Regions from separate parts of the Gordonia cholesterolivorans genome, predicted to be linked through region 2. Evidence: predicted binding sites of a transcription regulator. Region 2 holds the regulator's gene; the other holds the start of a gene.
The links. Region 2 encodes LexA, which represses DNA repair genes until DNA is damaged. Its sites were predicted from a motif close to CGAACANNTGTTCG; they were not measured.
Positions count from the first base shown of each region.

Region 1: a site for LexA is predicted at 7,894-7,907, ahead of ABFX36_RS08915 (error-prone DNA polymerase). Genes of this name have one in related genera too.

Region 1 covers NZ_BAAARB010000007.1:145,876-157,085, forward strand. The annotation lists gene ABFX36_RS08880 (serine/threonine-protein kinase) at 1-511, opposite strand, end outside; gene ABFX36_RS08885 (SPL family radical SAM protein) at 612-1,538, shown strand; gene ABFX36_RS08890 (hypothetical protein) at 1,611-2,123, opposite strand; gene ABFX36_RS08895 (hypothetical protein) at 2,337-3,116, shown strand; gene ABFX36_RS08900 (DNA polymerase Y family protein) at 3,113-4,720, shown strand; gene ABFX36_RS08905 (alanine racemase) at 4,754-5,818, opposite strand; gene ABFX36_RS08910 (SDR family oxidoreductase) at 5,852-7,771, opposite strand; gene ABFX36_RS08915 (error-prone DNA polymerase) at 7,919-11,209, shown strand.
Region 2 covers NZ_BAAARB010000004.1:218,052-229,261, forward strand. The annotation lists gene ABFX36_RS05805 (DeoR/GlpR family DNA-binding transcription regulator) at 1-550, opposite strand, end outside; gene ABFX36_RS05810 (putative PEP-binding protein) at 690-2,408, shown strand; gene lexA (transcriptional repressor LexA) at 2,454-3,113, opposite strand; gene ABFX36_RS05820 (LysM peptidoglycan-binding domain-containing protein) at 3,297-3,872, shown strand; gene nrdR (transcriptional regulator NrdR) at 3,895-4,344, shown strand; gene hrpA (ATP-dependent RNA helicase HrpA) at 4,398-8,102, opposite strand; gene ABFX36_RS05835 (SRPBCC family protein) at 8,139-8,600, shown strand; gene ABFX36_RS05840 (aminotransferase family protein) at 8,641-9,873, shown strand; gene ABFX36_RS05845 (alkyl hydroperoxide reductase) at 10,155-10,694, opposite strand; gene ABFX36_RS05850 (peroxiredoxin) at 10,750-11,210, opposite strand, start outside.

The DNA.
Region 1 (11,210 bases), on a different contig from region 2:
GGGAGATGCCGAAGTCGGTGATCTTGACCAGGCCGACGTTGCGGCCGGTGTTCGCGATCAGGATGTTGGCCGGCTTGATGTCGCGGTGGACGATGCCGGAGGCGTGCGCTTCGGCGATGGCGTCGGCCACCTGCGCGCAGATCTGCGCGGCCTCGACCGGATCGATCGTCCCGTTCTCGTGCAGGACGTCGGCCACGCTGTGGCTCGGCAGGTACTCCATCACCAGCCACGGCTCGTTGCGATCGAGCGCGACGTCGTGCATCGCAACGGCGTTCCGGTGCGAGAGCCGAGCTGCCAACCGGCCCTCACGCAGCGCTCGGGCCCGGGAGGTCTCGGCGATTGATTCGTCCATCCCGCTGGTGGTCAGGACCTGTTTCACCGCCACCTCGCGGTCGAGGAGTTGATCGTGCGCCAGCCACACCGCACCCATGCCGCCGTGTCCGATCCTTCGGATCAGCCGGTAGCGTCCGGCCACCAGATACGACGGGCCGGGTGTGGCAGGAGAGGTCATGGCCCGATGATAGCCGCAGGCGGTGACGGCGATCGGGGCCGCACTCACTGTGCGCGCCAGCCCTTGACGAGTCCATCGCACGTATGTTCGGATAGGTGGCATGGCAGCACTGACCGAACTGGTGTGCGGCGACTTCATGCGATCGACCATGATCCCGGAGGCGCCGGGCGTCCGGGTGCACGAGGTGCTGGCGCGGACAGTGCTGGAATCGGTCACCGGCGACCGGAGTCATCGGCACTCCTTCGCGGCCTCGGCTCTGCGGCGGTCGGGCGAGGCGATGCAGGTGAAGATGAACGCCCCGGCGGTGCTCCGGAGGGAGCTGCGGCGTCGGTCGTGGCGTCGCGACACCGTGGCGATCGGAGTGGTCGAGGATCCCTACCATCCGGTGGAAGAGCACTACCGGATGATGCCTCAGGTCCTGTCGGTCCTGTCGGAGTCGCAGACGCCGATCGCTCTCTACACCGCGTCGACGCTGCTGCTGCGCGATCTGCCGTTGCTGCGGTTGATCGGGCGGGCGGTGCCGGTGACGGTGTCGATCTCACTGGCCACCCTCGACCCGGGACTGTCGGCGCGGGTCGATCCTTCGGCGTCGTCGCCACGGGCGCGACTGGACATGGTGGCGCGGCTGTCGGAGGCGGGACTCGCGCCGCATATTCGGATCGCGCCGCTGCCGCCGCTGCTCGCCGACGGCACGGCGCAGCTCGACGAACTCCTCGCGGCGTTGTCGGCCGCGGGTGCCGCCCGGGTGTCGGTGTCTCCGCTGCAGTTGGGCGGTGACGACGGTGCTGACTTCCTCGGCTGGCTGGGAAATGCGCACCCTGCGCTGGTGCGCAGGTACCGCTCCCTCTACGGCCGACGGAGCTTCGTGTCGGCGGAGTATGCGCTCGGTCTCCGGGCACGGATGACGCCGCTCGTGGAGAAGTACGGTCTGGGCAGTGACCCGGAGTCGGAGAGTGTGAATCCGGCCGAACCGTCGGTGCTTCCGCCGGCGGGGACGGCTCCCTCGCCAGATCTGACGTTGTTCTGATCAGGTTCGGATCGGGTCTGCGGCTGCGGTCGCTGCGTGCGGAATCGAGGTACCGCCAGGAAGCGGGCCGGGTCAGGCTCCGGAGTCGTCGATCAGGTTCTGTTCGCTGCGGTCGATGAAGAGTGCGCCGCACAGTGCGGCCAGGATCAGCAGTATCACAATCAGGCCGATGAGGATCGCTTTGCTGACAGTGACGAGCTCCTGGGCGTCACTCAATCCGAGTCCGTCGAGGAATCCGGCGAAGTACCAGGACGGCCAGATCCACACCGCTACGGGGACGAAGGCGGCGGCAGTGGATCCGACGGCGGCGACTCCGGCCAGGACTCGGCCGATGCTCTGGGCTTTCGCGGCGGGCAGCAGTGCGACGATTCCGGCGAGGGCGGCCAGCGCGCATGCGGCGACGATCAGCCAGCCGCGGCCGGCCGGTGCCACGCCGAGGTCGCTCTGGCTCACGGTGCCGATTCCGAGTCCGTTCCATGAGGCGTCCATGCCCAGTCGGCGCAGGTCGAACCACGGCAGCGCCGTGACCGCGATTCCGGTGACGGCGGCGGCGATGACGGCGAATGGAAGGGCTCGGGACTGCATGGATCCGAATGGTAGAGCATGGTGCGCCGACGGTCGCTGTTGCGACTGAAGGGACGCAGATCCTCGCGTGTGGCGGGTGTTTCCTGCTCCGTTGACGGTTGTCAGAGGGCGGACTTAACATCGAACACAAGTTCGAACACCGGCATCTTCCCTGCCGCTTCGGACGAGAGGTGAGAACACGGGCGCAAGCCCGGAACGACGAGGGGAAGCGCCATGAATGCAGCGGAGAAGGCCGAACTGGAACACCTGCGTCGCAAGCTGAGCCGGCTGTCCGGCCAGTCGGGCGCTCGTGCGGGAACGGCCTCGGGAGTGGTGTCGTCGGGAGTGATCGCCGTGCCGGAGTCCGTGGCGTCGTTGTTTCCGAAGCGCGGGCTCCCGCGTGGCTCGGTGGCCGCGGTGTCCGGTGCTTCGGTGGTGCCGATGTCGATCATCGCCGAGGCGAGTCGGACGGGGGCCACGGTGGCTCTGGTCGGGCTGCCGCGACTCAATCTGGCCGCGGCGGTGGAGATGGGGGCGGATCTGAGCCGGATCGCGGTGGTCGCCGAGCCGGGAGCCGATCGACTGGAGGTGGCTGGGGTGCTGCTGGACGGAATGGACCTGGTGGTGCTGGGATTCGAGGATCGACTGGGTCCGACGGGGTCGTCGGTGGCACCGGCCCGAGCCCGGGTGCTCGGGGGCCGGGCGAGGAAGCAGTCGTCCACGCTGCTGGTCCTCGGTGACTGGCCGGGGACGGCCACGCGTGTGCAGGGGCGAGTGCGGGAGTACCGGCATCTGCCGGTACGGCGAAGCGGATACGGCCGCATCGGGGGTTTTCGGGTGGAAGTTCAGGTGTCGGCGCCGGGGGCTCGCCCAGTGAGCGACGTGTTCGACCTCGTGGTGCCGGGACTGGGAGAAGAAGGAGTGATGCGGCTGGTCCGGCCGACGATGCCGAAGGCGGGGTCAGGTGCAGAACACGGGGCCCGGGTGCCGGCGGCGCTGGCGGTGGCGAATTGACCGCCGATTCTCCCGGCAGGCGAGTGCTGGCACTGTGGTGTCCGGACTGGCCGACGACGGCGGCCGCCGCGGCGGCCGGGCGAGTTCCGGGCGATCCGGTGGCGGTGCTGCGGGCGGGACGAGTGGAGGCGTGTTCGCATGCGGCCCGCGTCGACGGGGTGAGACGGGGGATGCGCAAACGGCAGGCGCAGTCGTCGTGTCCGCGGCTGACCGTGTACGACGCCGACCCGGCACGCGATGGGAGATTGTTCGAGCCGGTGGTGGCGGCGGTGACCGGCGTGGTCCCGATGACCGAGGTGCTGCGGCCGGGACTGCTGGTGGTGGCCGCCGATCGTGCGGCGCGCTTCTTCGGCGGGGAGGAGCAATTGGCCGAACGGCTCACCGATGCGGTGGCCGAGGTCGGCAGGGGCCGCGACGCAGATGGTCTCGGAAGGACGGTGGTCGGGGGAGTCACGGCCAGAGTCGGGGTGGCCGATGAGCTGTTCACCGCGGTGCTCGCCGCGAGATCGGGGCAGACCGTCCCGCCGGGGACGGATGCCGCCTATCTCTCGGCGAGGCCGGTCGCCGACCTGGTGGCAGAACCCGCGCTGAACGGCCCGGGACGTGAGGATCTGGTGAGTCTGTTGTGGCGCTTGGGGATTCGCACCCTGGGCGCCTTCGCTGCGATGGATCCCGCGGATATCGCATCACGTTTCTCCGGCGATGCGATCACCGCGCATCGGCTGGCCCGAGGTCTGCCGGGCCGGCGGCCCAGCCGGGCACCGATCCCGCCGGGTTTGGCGGTGGAGCACAGCTGTGATCCGCCGGTCGATCGGATCGACGCCGCGGCCTTCCTGGGACGGCGAATGGCGCAGGAGCTGCACGAGCGACTGTCCGCAGCCTCGCTGGCCTGTATGCGACTGACGATTCACGCGTTCACGGAGCGAGGGCAACGGCACTCACGGACCTGGCGATGCGTGGAGCCGCTCACGCCGGAGGCCACTGCCGACCGTGTGCGCTGGCAGCTGGAGGGGTGGCTGACCGGCCGGGCCGGCAGCGTCGAAGCGCCTGACTCACCGGTCGTCCGACTGGTGCTGGAGCCGGTCGAGGTGGTGAATCCGGGAACGCTGCAGTCGGCGCTGACGGGCGCCGGGCTTCCGGGCGACACCGGTGGCGGTCTCGGCGATCAAGCACGTCGGGCTCTGGTCCGGGTCCAAGGGCTGCTCGGCGGCGAGTCGGTGCGGGTGCCGGTGCGCAGCGGTGGTCGGGGACCGGCCGAGCAGGTGGCGCTGGTGGCCTTCGGCGACGAACTGCGACCGCCGCGCGATCCGGCGGCCGCCTGGCCGGACCGCCTTGCCCGGCCGACGCCCTCGCTGCTGGTGCAGGCCACAGCGGAGGTCCTCGACGCCGAGGGGCGGTCGGTCGCCGTGAGTCCGCGCGGTGCGTTCAGTGCGGAGCCGGTGACCGTGCGGCTCGGGGCGCGGTCGCATCGTCTGCACTGGTGGGCGGGACCGTGGCCGTTCGGTCCGGGGAACGCTCGGGCACAGGCACTGCTGGAAGACGGCCGCGCACTGCTGCTCTGCTGCCGGGAGGCGGTGTGGGTTGTGGAAGGAGTCTATGAGTGAGGCGAACCCGTTCCGGCGATCCCAGAGGAGGACTCAGCTGTTCGCGCCACGCGCCGCGACCGGCCATGATTCGAGTTCACCGTACGGGTCCGGACCGGCGAACAGTTCGTCGACCAGGTTCACCGCGGTACAGACGTGGTTGGGTATCACCCGTACCCGGTCGCCCACCTCGGGCACGACGGCAGCCGGTGGGAACTCGGCGACGGCATGATGCTCGGACAGCGAGACGAGACGGGCGTCGAGATGATCGGCGAGCCGGCCGAAACCGGTGGTCCAGCCGGGGCGGTCCGCCCCGAGGATCTTGCTGCCGGCGTCGAGCACCACCCGGGAGCCGGATGCGCTGACCACCGTGGACACCGCGGTCAGTGCGATGTCGTCGATACCGCAGCTGCCGAGTTCCAACTGCTGGGCGTCGTTGAAGACGTAGACGCCCGGACGCAACTCGGTGACCACGCCGGGATCGGCGAGTCGTGCGGTCGGCGTCGACCCTCCGCTCACCACGGAGACGTCGATACCGTTGTCGCGCAGAGCGTTCGCAGCGACGGCCAGGGATAGGGCCTCCTGCTCCGCGGCGTCGGCTCGCGCTGTGTCGAGTCCGTAGCCGTGGCCGGGGAAGGTGAAGACACCGGCCACGGTCAGTCCCGCGTCGCGAGCCGCGTCGGCGACCGAGACCACGCTATCGGCGGGTACACCGCTGCGGTGCATGCCCGAATCGATCTCCACGAGCACTCCGACGGGAGCGCCGCCGAGTCCTTCGGCGAGACGGCGCACGCCCTCGACGGAATCGGCACCGACGGTCAGCGTCACCCGACCGGCGAGTGCACGCAGGCGGCGGGCCTTGTCCTCCGACAACCACAGCGGGTAGGCGATGAACAGATCGTCGAATCCGGCGTCGGCGAAGACCTCCGCCTCGCCGATCGTCGCGACGGTGAGTCCGACGGCACCGGCGGCGAGCTGCCGCTGCGCGACCCGAACGCACTTGTGCGTCTTGGCATGTGGTCGCAATCGCACGCCGTGCCGTTCGGCCCACCCGGCCATCGCGGCGAGATTGCGGTCGAGGCGAGCGGGATCGACGTGCAGGAACGGAGTGTCGGGCATACCTGATGGTGGCATGGACGACGGCTTTCGTCGTCAGCCGGTGCGGCCGAGCGCGGCGTCGGACTCCTCATGCAGAAGGAAGTCCTGATGGAGCAGCCGGTTGGTGAGCCGCGGTGCGGCGTGATGACCGAAATCGATGAGGTCGCCGAGTAGCGTGTTCACCCGCTTGGGGCGCTCGACGATCGCGTGCAGCACCCGGTGGGCGGCCTTGTCGACGCTCCAGATCCCCCGAGCGCTGTCGTAGGCGTTGGTCGGAACGATCATCCGCGTTCGGGTCAACGGGATGCGCACATTGCTGAACGTGACGTGATCGGAGAGGGTCTCGGCACCGGTGGCGTCGCTGAACGCCTCCAGTGCGGCCTTCGACGCGGCGTACGCGCCGAATCGTGGTGCGCGGCTTTGGACTTCGATCGAGGACACGTTGACGATATGTCCGGACTGCCGCTCGATCATGTGCGGCAGCAGGGCGAGCGTGAGATAGACGGCGCCGAAGTAGTTGACGGCCATCATCCGGTGATAGTCGTGCGACCTGGTCACCGCGTTCGCGGTCGCCCGTCGGATGGACCGGCCTGCGTTGTTGACCAGCACGTCCACATGGCCGTGCTCGCAGATCACCGACTTCACAAGGGTCTGCACCGCGGCCTCATCGGTGATGTCGACGGGATAGGCGTACGCGCGTCCGACGGGCAGCCCGGGTTTGGGAACCTCCGCGTCGAGTTCGGCGGCGGTCTCGATCAGCCGATCGGCGTCGCGGGCCACCAGGAAGACGTTGGCGCCGCGCCGCACGCACATGCGGGCGGTCGCGCGGCCGATTCCCGACGACGCCCCGGTGATCAAGATGTTCTTGCCGACCAGCGGGCCCCGCGAATCGTTGCGGCGGTGACGGGCCGGATCGAGATTCTCGTACCAGTACCGCCACAGTCGGGGTGCGTACTCGTCCAGATCGGGCAGTCTCACACCGAGCGTGTCGAGTTCGGCGGCGGTCGCGTCGCTGCGGAACACCACGGGAAGGGAGGCGACGTCGAGGATCGCGGGTGGGACGCCGGTCTGTTCGGCGATCAGGTCGCGGCCGGGCCGCAGCAGTCCGCGACCGCTGGCGGCCAGCATCGGCCTCACCAGCCCCGAAGGCAGTGCGGTGAAGGCCCACGGTCCGTCGAAGGCCGGTGACAGGGCGTTGAACAGGTCGGTGATCGAGCGTGGGTCGGGGTCGGCGAGATGGAACACGAGCCCGCTCCGGCCGTCCTGCACATCGGTCAGCGCGACCATCGCCTCGGCGACGAAGTCGACGGGGACGACGTTGAGGGGCCCCGGATCGGGGATCGGCAGCGGCAGGAACGAGGGCAGCTGACTGAGCACGGCGAGGTGACCGAAGAAGTAGTAGGGGCCGTCGGCCCTGTCGACCTGTCCGGTGACGGAGTCGCCGACGACGGCCGACGGCCGATACACCCGCCAGCGCAGGCCCTCGGTCTCCCGCACGACGCGCTCGGCGTCGAACACGGTGCGGTGGCATTCGGTCGGCAGGCCTTGGCCGAGGTCGAAGTCGGTCTCGGTGAAGTCGCCGCGATGGTCGCCGGCCACCGCGATCGAGGAGAGATGGTGCAGGAGCGCGCCGCGGGCGAGAGCGAACTCGGCGACCCTGCGGGTGCCGTCGACGTTGACCGCCCGCAGGTCGGCCTCCTCGGCGGTGAGGTCGTGCAGTGCGGCCAGGTGGATCACGTGGTCGACCTCGTCGACGTCGGAGCCGTGCAGGCCGAGGCCTTCGTGTGTGAGGTCGCCGGCGACGGCGACGACGCGGTCGCCGCCGTCGATCCTCTCCATGGCGGCGGCGAATCGCTGCAGTGATCCGGTGCGCACGAGCGCGTACACCCGGGCCTGCTCGTCGCGGGCCAGCAGGCGCGCGACGACTCGACGGCCGATGAAGCCGCTGCCGCCGGTCACGAAATAGCTCGTCACCGGCCCAGAGTCTCACAGAGAGATACCGATGTGAATGATTGACAGCGGTAATTCGTGCGTCGGTCCGGTCTCTGGCACGCGTTTGGGGTGTGGCCGGGGGCGGGCCACGGCAAGGCAGATATCGAACATATGTTCTATCATCGGTGTGTGGGATGGAACAACGGGCCTCCGACCTGGTCGGAGATGGAGCGAGTGCTGTCGGGGCGTGCGCCTGCGCGCGGCGACCGGCTCGGTGAGACGTTTCCGCCCACGTTCAACGGCGCGGGGCCGCCGGGGGACGGCGGCGATTCGCCGGCATGGTCGCGTAAGCGGGGCCCGTACCAGGCCACCGACATCGAGTTCGGCGCATCGACGGTGCCGTACGCCGAGTTGCACGCGCACAGTGCCTACAGCTTCCTCGACGGCGCGTCGATGCCCGAGGCCATGGTCGAGGAGGCGCAGCGGCTGGGGCTGCGCGGGCTCGCGCTGACCGATCACGACGGCTTCTACGGTGTCGTCCGATTCGCCGAAGCGGCCCGCGAGTTCGGCATGCCGACGGTGTTCGGCGCCGAACTCTCGCTGCAGCGAGACAGTGCCCGCGCCGGTGCGGTGGACCCGCCGGGGGAGCACCTGTTGGTCCTCGCACGCCGCGCCGAGGGCTACCGCCGGCTCTCCCGCGTCATCGCCGACGCGCATATGAGCGGTGGCGAGAAGGGGTTGTTGCGCTACGACGCCGACGCGATCACCGAGTACGCCGCCGACGGCGACTGGCTGGTTCTGACCGGGTGCCGCAAGGGTGCGGTGCGCCGGGCGCTCGACCGCGGCGGCCGGCGGGCCGCCGACACCGCGCTCGGGACGGTGATCGACCGTTTCGGGGCCGGGAACGTCGCCGTCGAGCTGAGCCCCGGTGCCGGGTCGGACGACGACGAACGCAATGCGATCCTGGCGTCACTGGCCGCATCCCATCGGGTGCCGACAGTCGCGACCACCGGCGCGCACTTCGCCGCGCCGGAGAACGGCCGACTCGCGACGGCGATGGCGGCGGTGCGCGCCCGGACCGATATCGCGACCATCGACGGCTGGATGCCCGGGGTGGGCGGGGCGCACCTGCGCAGCGGAGACGAGATGCTCCGGCTGATGCCCGCCCACCGTGAAGCCATCGACAACGCCGTCGCCTTCGCGGAGGAATGCGCCTTCTCGCTCGGGCTGATCGCCCCGAACCTGCCGCCCTTCGACGTCCCCGACGGCCACACCGAAGCCAGTTGGCTCCGCGCACTCACCGAACGGGGAGCCCGCGAGCGTTACGGCACCAGGGAGCAGCGTCCCGACGCGTACCGGCAGATCGACCACGAGCTGGCGATCATCGAGACGCTGACCTTCCCCGGCTACTTCCTCGTGGTGCACGACATCGTCTCGTTCTGCAAGGACAACGACATCCTGTGTCAGGGCCGGGGCAGCGCGGCGAACTCGGCGGTCTGCTACGCGCTCGGGATCACCAACGTCGACCCGGTCGCCAATCATCTGCTGTTCGAGCGATTCCTCTCACCCGAGCGGGACGGTCCGCCGGACATCGACGTCGACATCGAGTCCGACCGCCGTGAGGAGGCGATCCAGCACGTCTACGCCAAGCACGGGCGCAGTCACAGCGCACAGGTCGCCAATGTCATCACCTACCGCGGGCGGTCGGCCGTGCGCGATATGGCCCGGGCGCTCGGGTACGCCCCCGGACAGCAGGACGCCTGGAGCAAGATCCCCGACTCCGCGCCCGACGACGTCCGCGAGCTCGCCGCGCAGATCTCCTCGCTGCCGAGACATCTGGGGATTCACTCGGGCGGAATGGTGATCTGCGACAGGCCGATCGCCGACGTCTGCCCCACCGAATGGGCCCGGATGGAGAATCGCAGCATCCTGCAGTGGGACAAGGACGACTGCGCGGCGGTCGGCTTGGTGAAGTTCGATCTGCTGGGCCTGGGCATGCTGTCGGCACTGCACTACATGATCGATCTCGTCGCCGAGCACAAGGGCGTGCGGGTGGATCTGGCACGGCTCGACCTGACCGAGGAGGCCGTCTACGACATGCTGTGCCGCGCCGATTCGGTCGGCGTCTTCCAGGTGGAGTCACGGGCGCAGATGGCGACCCTGCCGCGGCTGAAGCCGCGGAACTTCTACGACCTCGTCGTCGAGGTGGCGTTGATCCGGCCGGGGCCGATCCAGGGCGGTTCGGTGCATCCGTACATCCGCCGGCGCAACGGGCTGGAGGAGCCGCACTGCGATCATCCGTCGATGGAGGACGCACTCGGGCGCACCCTCGGCATTCCACTGTTCCAGGAGCAGCTGATGCAGGTGGCGCGCGATGTCGCGGGTTTCGGCGCCGCGGAGGCCGACCAGTTGCGTCGTGCGATGGGATCCAAACGGTCGCCGGAGAAGATGCAGCGGCTCCGCACACGGTTCTACGACGGGATGCGCGAGAGGCACGGCATCACCGGCGACCTCGCCGACCGCATCTACGAGAAGATGGCCGCGTTCGCGAATTTCGGTTTCCCGGAGAGTCATTCGCAGAGTTTCGCGTCGCTGGTCTTCTACTCCGCGTGGTTCAAACTCCATCATCCGGCGGCCTTCTGCGCGGCGCTGCTGCGCGCCCAGCCGATGGGCTTCTACTCGCCGCAGTCGCTGGTCGCCGATGCCCGGCGGCACGGCGTCCAGGTGCACCGACCGGATGTGAACTCCTCGCTCTCCCACGCGAGTCTGGAGAACGACGGGCTCGACGTGCGGATCGGCCTGAGTGCGGTGCGCGGACTGTCCGACGACCTCGCGACGAGGATCGTCGAGGAGCGGACCTGCGGCGGTCCGTTCGTCTCGGTGGCGGATCTGTCCCGGCGTGTGAATGCGACGACGGCGCAGCTGGAGGCGCTCGCGACCGCGGGCGCGTTCGAGAGCCTCGGTCTGGATCGCAGACAGGCGCTGTGGGAGGCCGGTGCCGCCTCGGGACTGCGCGACGACCAGCTCGACGTGCCGTCACCGCGGGCGACCCCGACGCTGCCCGGCATGTCGGAGGTGGAACTCACGGCCGTCGACGCGCTCTCCACCGGCATCTCACCCAAGTCCTATCCCACCGAATACCTGCGGCCCCGGCTCGATGCGATGGGTGTGGTCCCGGCCGCCCGGCTGCTGTCGGTGGCCGATGGCAGCCGGGTGCTGGTCGGGGGAGCGGTGACGCATCGGCAGCGGCCGGCCACCGCTTCGGGTGTCACGTTCGTGAACCTCGAAGACGAGACCGGCATGGTGAACGTGGTGTGTTCGGTGGGGTTGTGGGCACGCTATCGGTCACTGGCGCAGACGGCGTCGGCGTTGCTGATCCGGGGCCGGGTGCAGAACGCGGAGGGAGCGGTGACCGTCGTCGCCGATCGGCTGCAGCGACTGGATCTGAAAGTGGGAACGCGGTCTCGGGACTGGTGCTGAC
Region 2 (11,210 bases):
CGTGCTCGAGCGACAGACCGTTGGTGCCGAGGAAGCCGACCGACGCACGGATGCGCGAGAGTCGCTCGATCGCGTCGGCGCCGACGGAGGCACCGGTCTTGGGCCGGAGTCTGCCGCCGGTCAGCAGCACCCCGGAGCCGGGCAACTCCGCCACCACCTCGGCGATCTGCACGCTGTTGGTGACGCAGGTCAAGCGGGCGTCGGCGGGGATGGACAGAGCCAACTGCAGAGTGGTGGTCCCGGCGTCGATCACGATGGAACCGCCGTCGGCGGGCAGGAATGCCAGCGCAGCGGCACCGATGGCGCTCTTCTCGCCTCGGTGGGTCTCCTCCCGAACCACCAGATCGGGTTCGTCGACCACTGCGGCGACGTCGAGGCGTACGGCTCCGCCGTGGACGCGCACCAGATGGCCGCTGCGAGCGAGAATAGCCAGGTCGCGGCGCACGGTCTCGCCGGTCACGGAGAAGCGCGCGGCGAGATCGGCTACGGAGACGCGGCCGCGCAGGCGGACCTCGTTCGCGATCGCCGACTGGCGTTCCTCCGCGTACATCTGCTCTCCCGACTGTCCGATCTCATGCAACGATGGGGATCGTGCAAAGATGTGGATCTGTGTTGATTTGGTTGGTTACACATCTTTGTTTACGTGGGTACGTGTTGACACGTCAAGGACTTTCTGTAATCTCTCTCACATGACCGAGGTGACTTCTCCCGTGCCTGCCGAGAACCCGTTCCGCGCCGACGTCATCGTCTCCGGTACTCCGGTGGTCGGTGGCCTCGCGTACGGACCGATCATCAGACCCGCACCGCGACCCGGCTTCGACGCCATCGATGACTCTCCCGTTCCGGAGGAGCTCCGCGACGCAGAGATGGAGCGTTTCACCGCCGCCGCCGGAGTGGTGGCCGACCGGCTGGCCGACCGGGCCTCCCACAGCACCGGCGTCGCGGCCGAGGTCCTGACTGCCACGGCCGGTCTCGCGCGCGATCGCGGGTGGGCGACGGCCGCGGGCAAGTCGATTGCGCAGGGCGTTCGAGCGCCGCTCGCCGCGATTGCGGCCACCGAGCAGTTCGTGGAGATGTTCACCAAGCTCGGCGGCCTCATGGCTGAACGGGTCACCGATCTGTTGGACGTCCGAGACCGCGTCGTCGCCGAACTCCTCGGGCTCTCGGAGCCGGGCATCCCCGTGCCGGACGTACCGTCGATTCTGCTCGCCGACGACCTCGCGCCCGCCGACACCGCGGGTCTGGACCCGGCACGCGTCATCGGGCTGGGCATGCGGCTCGGCGGCCCCAGCAGCCACACGGCGATCATTGCTCGCCAACTCGGTATTCCGTGCGTGGTCGCCGCCGCTGAACTCGATGAGATCCCCTCCGGAGCCATGGGCTACGTGGACGGGGACGCGGGAACGGTGGGGGCCGCCCCGGACGCCGGACTCATCTCGGACGCCGTGACGGCCGCGGCGACGCGGGCAGCCGAGACGGCGGCCTGGCGTGGGCCGGGCCGCACGGCGGACGGGCACGCGGTCGCGATCCTGGCCAACGTGGCCGACGGCGTGTCCGCTCGGTCGGCGGCGCAGGCGCCGGTGGAGGGCGTCGGACTGTTCCGAACCGAACTGGCCTTCCTGGACCGCGCGGCCGAGCCCACCGTCGCCCAGCAGGTGGAGCTCTACCGGGAGGTGATCGACGCCTTTCCCGGGCGCAAGGTGGTGATCCGCACCCTCGACGCGGGCTCGGACAAGCCACTGAAGTTCGTCGCCCACTCCGACGAGCCGAATCCGGCGATGGGAGTCCGCGGCAACCGCATCGTGCAGACGTATCCGGACATCCGCAACAACCAGCTCGATGCGCTGGCGGAGGCGGCGCGCGGCGACGGCCGTGCGACGCCGTGGGTGATGGCACCGATGATCGCCACGGTCGACGAGGCGCGCGAATTCGCCGCGCGGGTGCGGGAACGCGGTCTGGTGCCGGGGGTGATGATCGAGGTGCCGTCGGCGGCGATCCTCGCCGACGCGATCCTCGCCGAAGTGGACTTCGTCTCGATCGGCACCAACGACCTGACCCAGTACACGATGGCGGCGGACCGGATGTCGCCGGAGTTGGCGGCGCTCACCGACCCGTGGCAGCCGGCGGTACTCGCGCTGATACAGCGGGTCGGGGACGCCGGTCGGGACCAGGGCAAGCCCGTGGGCGTATGCGGCGAGGCGGCTGCCGATCCGTTGCTGGCATGTGTGCTGGTCGGGCTGGGTGTGACGTCGTTGTCGTCCGCGCCTGCGGCGTCGGCCGCGGTGGGACTGAAGCTGGGTACCGTCACCATGGGTCAGTGCCGCGATGCGGCGTCCGCCGCGATCGCCGCGACGAGTCCGTCGCAGGCGCGCGAGGCGGTTCGCGCGGTTCTGGCCGGCGAGGTGTGATGTCCCGCTGAGGCCGGCCGGGCGCCTCAGATACGGCGCATCGCCTCAGATACGGCGCATCACCGTGACGACCTTGCCGAGGATGGCGGCGTCGTCGCCGGGGATGGGCTCGAAATGCTCGTTGTGCGGCATGAGCCAGACGTGACCGTCGGTGCGCTTGAAGGTCTTCACGGTGGCTTCGCCGTCGATCATCGCGGCGACGATGTCACCGTTCTCCGCCACGTTCTGCTGGCGTACGACCACCCAGTCGCCGTCGCAGATCGCCGCGTCGATCATCGATTCGCCGACCACGCGGAGCATGAACAGGGAACCGTCGCCGACCAGTTCGCGCGGCATCGGGAAGACCTCCTCCACGGCCTGTTCGGCGAGAATCGGTCCGCCGGCGGCGATCCGGCCGAGCACCGGAACGAAGGTCGGCGTGGGGAGTGACTCTCCGTCGGCCTCGGCACCGCCCGAGGGCGGTGTCCGCTGATCGTCCCGAACGTTCACCGCACGCGGACGGTGCGGATCGCGCTTGAGAAGGCCGCGGCGCTCGAGCGTGCGGAGCTGATGGGCCACCGACGACGTGGAGGTGAGTCCGACGGCCTCGCCGATCTCACGGATGCTCGGCGGGTAGCCGCGCTCGCGGACCGACTGACGGATGACCTCGAGCACCTCGCGCTGACGCTGGGTCAATGAGGCCTCGAGCGTCGCGGTGGAGAGCATCGGATCGGGCGTGTCGGTCACGGTCGGGCCTTTCGTCAGCTGTGTTCGATCGATGGTCCAAAGGCTAGTTGAGTAGGTCACAAAACTCAAACAATTGTTCGACGCGTGTCGGCGTTTGTCGGACCCCTCGTGTTAACTATCGAACAAGAGTTCTTCGAACACGCGATCGATTGGAGACGAGTCATGAGCACGAGGACGGCACCCGCCCCGACCGGACGCGCCACCGCTGTGCGCTCCACTGCTGTGCACTCCACTGCTGTGCACTCAACCGCGTCGGCGATGACCTGCGACATCCCGGTGGTCCGTGGCTCGCTGGTCCGTGATCGGGGAGTACGCGGAGCGGGGCGAGGCGACTCGAGCGGAACGTGCTTCCCGACCGGCCGCCCCGAGCGGCGTCGCCCGGTCGCGGACCGGCGAGTGATGTTCGATGCGCCGCCGGCCGGCCGGACCGCGCTGTCGCCCGCGGTGTACCGCAGGCGCCGGTGGGCCGGGGCCGCGGTGGTCGGCGGCACCCTCGCCGGCATGGTGTGGCTGCTCGCCCTCGTCGGAGCGGGCTACCAGGATGCGGCGACGCCGGAGTCGCCGGCGGCGACGCACGTGGTGTACGTCCGGTCGGGGGAGTCGCTCACCGCGCTCGCTGAGCGGATCGCTCCGGAGTTGCCGTCCGCGGGCGTCATCGCCCAGCTGCGCGACCTGAACGGCCTCGAGACATCGGGACTGCATGTCGGACAAGCGCTTATCGCCCCGCAGTACGGCTGAGGCGGGCGGGTATTGTCATGGCATGCGCTGCCCGTTCTGCAAGAACGACGACACCCGTGTCGTCGACTCCCGAGTCGCCGACGACGGCCAGGTGATCCGTCGCCGCAGGTCGTGCAATGAATGCGGGCGGCGGTTCAGCACGGTCGAGACGGCTGTGCTGTCCGTGGTGAAGCGCAACGGCATCTCCGAGCCCTTCCTTCGCGAGAAGGTGATGCAGGGCGTGCGCCGCGCCTGCCAGGGCCGTCAGGTGGACGAGGACGCACTGGCGAAGCTTGCGGTGCAGGTGGAGGACACCGTGCGCTCGTCGGGTTCGGCCGAGATACCGAGCAATGAGGTCGGTCTCGCGATCCTCGGTCCGCTGCGCGACCTCGACGAGGTGGCCTATCTGCGGTTCGCCTCGGTCTACCGGTCGTTCGAGTCGGCCGACGACTTCCAGCGCGAGATCGATTCGCTGCGCCGCGACCGTCACTGACACTCACGGCACCGGCGCCGCCGGTCCGAGCAGTCAGCCACCGCCCCGAGCAGTCAGCTGAACTTGTCGATCGCCTTGATTATCCGCTGCTCGGAGACTGGACCGTTGGTGCCGAGCTGCTGAGCGAACAGGCTCACGCGGAGTTCCTCCAGGCGCCACTGCACCAACTCGTTGAGCGCCTCGTGGCGTGCGGCCGGAAGCTGGGCGAGGCGCCTATTCCAGACCGCCACCACCCTGTCGATGGCGCCCATCGCCTCGTTGTCCCGGCCGGCGGCGGTGTTGAGGGACTCGAGGCGCAGCCGCGCGGCGGTCAGATAGCGCGGCAGCGAGCGCAGATGCTCCAATGCCGTCGCGCCGACGAAGCCGTCGAAGATCAGATCGTTGACCTGATCGGAGACGTCGTCGGCGGCGAGAGTCCCGGACCGGGCGTCGACGGCCCGGCGCACCGGGGAGTATTCGGCGAGCGCCGCGACGGCGGCGTCGAAGTACTCGGGTGCGCGCGACCGGATCACCGGCCCCAGCCGCGCCGAGAGCGCGCCGAAGTCACCGGGACTGCGCAGGGCGGCCAACTCCGGCTCCCGTGCCAGGGTGTCGGTGACCGCCCGTGCCGTGCAGTCGGCCAGCAACGCGTCCACGTCCGGATACGGGCTCTGGCTCAGCGCGAGCTTGGCCGGCGGCGGCAGAGTCGACGCCAGCTTGCGGCTGGGCGGCGCGATCGCGAGTCGCAGGAGTTCTCCGGCGGCGGCGGCGATGCCGGCGTCGCGCTCGGTGGAGGTGGCGGCCTTCGCGATGCGTACGCCCTGTCCCGGCACGGTCGCGAGCGTGGGATAGCGGGTGATCGTCTGTCCCGCAACGGTCGCCGTCTCGGAGTCGGCGAGGGTGCCCAGACCGTCGGCGGTCCATTCGCGGTGCAGGGGCGTACGGCGGTCGCGGTCGGCGTCGGCAGACAGGTCGGTGCGAAGCGCGGCGAGCCGGTCGCCGCGCGCGATGATCGCGCCGTCTGTGCCGGTGACTGCGAAGTGCATCCGCAGATGCGGGGGGAGTGCCGACGGATTGAAATCGCGCGGAGCCAGGGTGACCCCGCTGATCGACGACAGCTCGCGAGCCAGGCCGGTGAGCAGTGGCTCGCTGCGCACCGAGAGTCGGCTGAGAGCGAGTTCGGCGTACCGGGACGCCGGGGACATGGACTTGCGCAGGCCCTTGGGTAACGACTTGATCAGCTGCGTCGCGAGTTCGGCGCGCATCCCGGGTACGAGCCAGTCGAATCCGGTGTCTCGCACATGTGCCAGGAGCGGCTCGGGGATGATCGCGGTCACGCCGTCATCGGGTGCGCCGGGATCGAAGTGGTAGCGGAGCTCCAGGCGGGTCTCGCCCTGCTGCCAGGCGGCCGGATAGTCGGCGGCCGTGGGGACGTCGTCTCCGAGCAAGTCCTCGGGCCGGAGGTTGAGCAGCGCCGGATCGGTGCGGCCCGCCTTCTTCCACCACGAGTCGAAATGCCGTGTCGACACCACGGTGGACGGTATGCGCGCCGCGTAGAACTCGAAGAGCTCGTCGTCGGAGATGCGCAGGTCCCTACGCCGCGCGCGATGTTCGGTCTCGGACGCGTCGCGGAGCAACTCGGCGTTGTGGGCGAAGAACGCATGACGGTTACGCCAGCGTCCGGCGACCAGTGCCTCCTGGATGAAGATCTCGCGCGAGGTCTTCGGGTCGATCGACCCGTAGTTCACGCGGCGCTGTGCCACCAGGGGAACTCCGTACAGGCTGACCTTCTCGTACGCCATCACCGCGCCGCGGCGGGTGGACCAGTGCGGCTCGGAGTAGGTGCGCGTCACCAGGTCGCCGGCCAACTCCTCGACCCAGGCCGGATCGATCGAGGCCACGGTGTGTGCGAACAGGCGCGAGGTCTCGACGAGTTCGGCGGCCACGACGAAGGCGGGCGGTTTGTTCGCGAGGAAGGATCCGGGGAAGATCGCGAACTTCGTGCCTCGGGTGCCCAGATAGTCGCGTGAGTCGCCTTGCCGCGCACCGATGTTGGTCAGCAGGCCGGAGAGCACGCTGCGATGAACGGCTGCCGGGTCCACCTCGGTGTCCGGGATCTGCCACTTGAGGTCGCTGACGGTGCGCCGCAGCTGCCGGTGCAGATCGATCCATTCGCGGATCCGCAGGAAGTGCAGGAACTCTCGCTCGCACATCTTGCGGAACTGGCTGCTTGAGAGTTCCGCGCGCCTGGCCGTCAGATACTCCCAGAGCTTGAGGTGCCCGAGGAACTCCGACCCCGGCACCGCGTGCCGGCGATGGGCGGCGGTGGCGGCCTCCCGCTTGTCGCTGGGGAACTCCCGAACGTCGGGCAGGGCCAGCGCCGCAGTGATGACGAGCAGGTGATCGAGGCAGCCGTTGTCGTGTCCGGCAACCAGCATCCGGCCCAACCTCGGGTCGACGGGCAGCCGCGCGAGCTGCTTGCCGATCTTGGTCAGCCGCGCGGACGCGGAATCGGTGCCGGTGACCGCTCCCAGTTCGGACAGCTGTGCCATGCCGTCGCGGACCGCTCGCGGGTCGGGCGCCTGCACGAACGGGAAGTCGTTGATGTCGCCCAGCCGCAGCGACAGCATCGACAGGATGACGGCGGCGAGATTGCTCCGCAGGATCTCCGGGTCGGTGTACTCCGGACGAGCGTCGAAATCGTCTTCCGAGTACAGGCGGATGCAGATGCCCGGCGCCACCCGGCCGCAGCGACCCGCGCGCTGACGGGCGCTGGCCTGTGAGACCCGTTCCACGGGAAGACGAGTCACCTTGGTGCGGGTCGAATAGCGGGAGATGCGAGCCGTACCCGCATCGATCACGTACCGGATGCCGGGAACGGTCAATGACGTCTCGGCGACATTCGTGGCCAGCACGATCCGCCGACCGTTGGACGGGGCGAACACCCGTTGCTGCTCACCGACCGACAGCCGGGCGAACAGCGGAACGATCTCGGCCTCGCTGCGTCGGCGGAGGGCATCGGCCGTGTCCCGGATGTCGCGCTCGGTCGGCAGGAACACCAGGATGTCGCCCGGGGCGTGCGACCACAGCTCGCCGACCGCCGCGTCGATCGCCGCGATCTGATCGAGGTCGTCGTGGTCGGAGTCGTCGCTCTCGCGCGGCCGATACCGAATCTCGACCGGGTACGTCCGCCCCGAGACCTCCAAGATCGGCACCGTGTCCGCGGTGGTGGCGAAATGCCGGGCGAAGCGGTCGGGCTCGATGGTCGCCGAGGTGATGATGAGCTTGAGATCCGGTCTGGTCGGCAGCAACTGCTTGAGATAGCCGAGCAGGAAGTCGATGTTGAGGCTGCGCTCGTGCGCCTCGTCGATGATGATCGTGTCGTAACCGGACAGCCGCGGATCCCGGCCGATCTCGCGCAGCAGGATGCCGTCGGTCATCACCTTGATGCGGGTGTCCTTGCCGACCTTGTCGGAGAAGCGCACCTGATACCCGACGGTCCCGCCGATCTCGGTGCCCAACTCGTCGGCGATCCGCCGGGCCACCGACGTCGCCGCGATCCGCCGAGGCTGCGTATGACCGATCGAGGTGCGGCCGAGTTCGAGGCAGATCTTCGGCAACTGGGTCGTCTTGCCCGAACCGGTCTCGCCCGCGATCACGACCACCTGGTGTGCGGAGACGGCCTCGGCGATCTCGTCGCGGCAGGCGCTGACCGGGAGTTCCGGCGGATAGGAGATCGTCAGGGCGGACAGGTCCGGAGACGGGATCGCGGAAGGCATGATGACATCGATTCTACGGTGGGCCACAATGCGGTGATGACACCCGGAACAGAGTCCTCCGCACGCGTCGTCTCCGCCGAGCGGATCGTCGCCGCACCGCGCAGCCGGATCTTCGAGCTCATCGCGGACCCCGCCCGTCAGCCCGAGTGGGACGGCAACGACAACCTCACCGCGGCCGAGCGAGGCCGGCGGGTGCGCCGCGTCGGCGACGTCTTCACCATGCGGCTCACCAAACCCGGTGCGGTGCGCGAGAATCACGTCGTCGAGTTCGACGAGGGACGTCTCATCGCGTGGCTGCCGTCGGAGGTGGGGAAGAATCCGCCCGGCCACCTCTGGCGTTGGGAACTCTTCGAGCACGCCGACGGCACCCGTGTGGTGCACACGTACGACTGGACGGAACTGCACGACCCCAAGCGCGAAGCCCGCGCCAGGGCGACGACGAGCGAACGGCTGGCGTCGTCGATCGACCGTCTCGCCCGGCTCGCGGAGTACGGCTGAGAGGTGAGCGCAACCCGGGGTGAAGTGCGATATTCAAGGCATGGGTTCTCTCTGGCACGGCTTTGCAGACATGGGTGCGGTGACCGCGGACGGACCGTTCATCGTGACGCGCGGACGCGGGACGCGTGTCTACGACGACAGCGGCAGGGAATACATCGACGCCACCGCGGGTCTGTGGTTCGCCAACATCGGTCACGGTCGCACCGAGGTGGCCGACGCGGTGGCGCGGCAGCTGTCGACGCTCGCGCACTACTCGAACTTCGGCGACGTGGCGTCGGAGATCACCGTCGAACTCGCCGAGCGCATCGCCGCGATCGCGCCGGTACCGGGTTCGAAGGTGCTGTTCACCTCTGGCGGCAGTGATTCGGTCGAGTCGGCGGTCAAACTGGCGCGCCGGTACTGGGTCGAGCAGGGCGCGCCCGACAAGACGATCGTCGTCGGACGCAGCCGGGCGTATCACGGGATGCACGTCGCGGGCACTTCGCTCGCGGGCATAGACGCCAACGGCGAGGGCTACGGCGAGTTGATGTCCGACACCGAGACCGTCGCGTGGGATGACGCGAAGAGTCTCCTGGGGCTGGTCGAGCGGATCGGAGCCGATCGCATCGCGGCCTTCATCGCCGAGCCGATCCTGGGCGCGGGCGGAGTGTATCCGCCGCCGGAGGGCTACCTGCGCGAAGTTCGCGAGATCTGCCGCGACCACGACGTGCTGTTCATCGCCGACGAGGTGGTCACCGGTTTCGGCCGTATCGGGGCCCGGGAGTGGTTCGCCTCCTCCCGATTCGGTCTCGATCCCGACATGATGACCACGGCCAAGGGACTCACCAGCGGGTATGTGCCGATGGGCGCATTGGTGGTGGCGCCGCGGGTGGCGGCGCCGTTCTTCGCCGGCGGCACGTGGTGGCGCCACGGATACACCTACGGCGGCCACGCCGCAGCGGCAGCGGCCGCACTGGTGAACCTCGACATCATCGAGCGCGAGGGACTGCTCGAGACGGCGAGCCGTCTCGAGTCCGACCTCGCCGCGGCGTTCGCGCCGCTCGCGGAGCTGTCTCAGGTCGGCGAGGTCCGCACCGGTCTGGGAGCGGTGACGGCGGTACAGCTCGCCGACCCGTCGAAGGGAGCGGCCGCCGTGACGAAGCTGCGCGAGCACGGTGTCAGCGGCCGGGTGGCCGGTCAGGGCGCACTGCAGATCTCGCCGGCGTTCATCATGACCGCGGACGAGGTGGGGGAGCTCGCCGATCGGGTGGCGAAAGCCGTGCGGGAGCTGTAGCCACCGATATCGACGGCCACCACATCGATACCCCGAAGCCTCCCCGGAAAACCCGTTGCGGCCGCTCCGGGCATCGGCGTAGCGTTCTGCTCGTCAACAGGGAAGGAGGTGGTCCGAGAATATGGTGAATTTCAGGACTGAGGAGGTGGCCGCCGCCTGACCGACTGACTGACGTCAGACGGCGGTTGCCCACCTGAAATGACGGCAGGCCCCGAGCACGTGAAGTTCACGCGCTCGGGGCCTGCCCGCATGTGGCCCGCAGTGGTGCGGGCGGCAGTCCGTCAGACTCCCGCGGCGGCGAGTGCCTCGGCGGAGGTGATCGCCTGGCCGACGCCGGCCACGATCGACGCGACCTTGAGGGCCTCGAACACGACCTCGCGGTCCTGCCCGCCCTCACGGACGACGTTCTCGTGCGCGCCGACGCAGTGCTCGCAGCCGTTGATCGCCGACACCGCCAGCGACCAGAGCTCGAAGTTCACCTTGTCCACGCCCGGGTTGCCGATGATGTTCATCCGCAGACCGGGACGCAGGTCGTCGTACTTGCCGTCGAGGAAGCCGCGGCCGCGGTAGAACACGTTGTTCATACCCATGATCGAGGCGGCGCCGAGGGCGGCGTTGTACGCCTCCGCCGACAGGTTGTCGGCGGCTTCGTCGGCGATCTCACGCAGCACGGTGGCGTTGCGGGTCGCCGCGGCGGTGGCCAGCAGCGTGCCCCACAGCTGCTCCTCGTTCAGCACCGTGGTGCGGCTGATCGAGGAGAGGTTCAGCTTGAGATCCTTGGCGTACTCGGGGAGTGCGTTCTTCAGGTTGTCGATGCTCATATCGCTCGATCCCTTCGAGTGTGAGGTGGCGTGGAAGATCCGGGAACGGCCCGAATCAGACGCCCGCGCTCATGAGCTCGCCCGCGTTGATGGTCGGGTCGCCCTTGCGCCAGTTGCAGGCGCACAGCTCGTCGGACTGCAGGGCGTCGAGCACGCGCAGGACCTCGTCGACGTTGCGGCCGACCGAGCCCGCGGTGACCGACACGAACTGGATCTCGTTGTTCGGGTCGATGATGAAGGTGGCGCGATCGGCGACGCCGTCGGCGTTGAGGACGCCGGTGGCCTCGACCAACTCGCGCTTGAGGTCCGAGAGCATCGGGAAGGGGAGGGTCTTGAGGTCCTCGTGCTGGGCGCGCCACTGGAAGTGGACGAACTCCGAGTCGATCGAGGCGCCGAGCACCTGGGTGTCGCGGTCGGCGAACTCGTCGTTCAGCTTGCCGAAGGCGGCGATCTCGGTGGGGCAGACGAAGGTGAAGTCCTTCGGCCAGAAGAAGACGACGCGCCACTTGCCCGCGT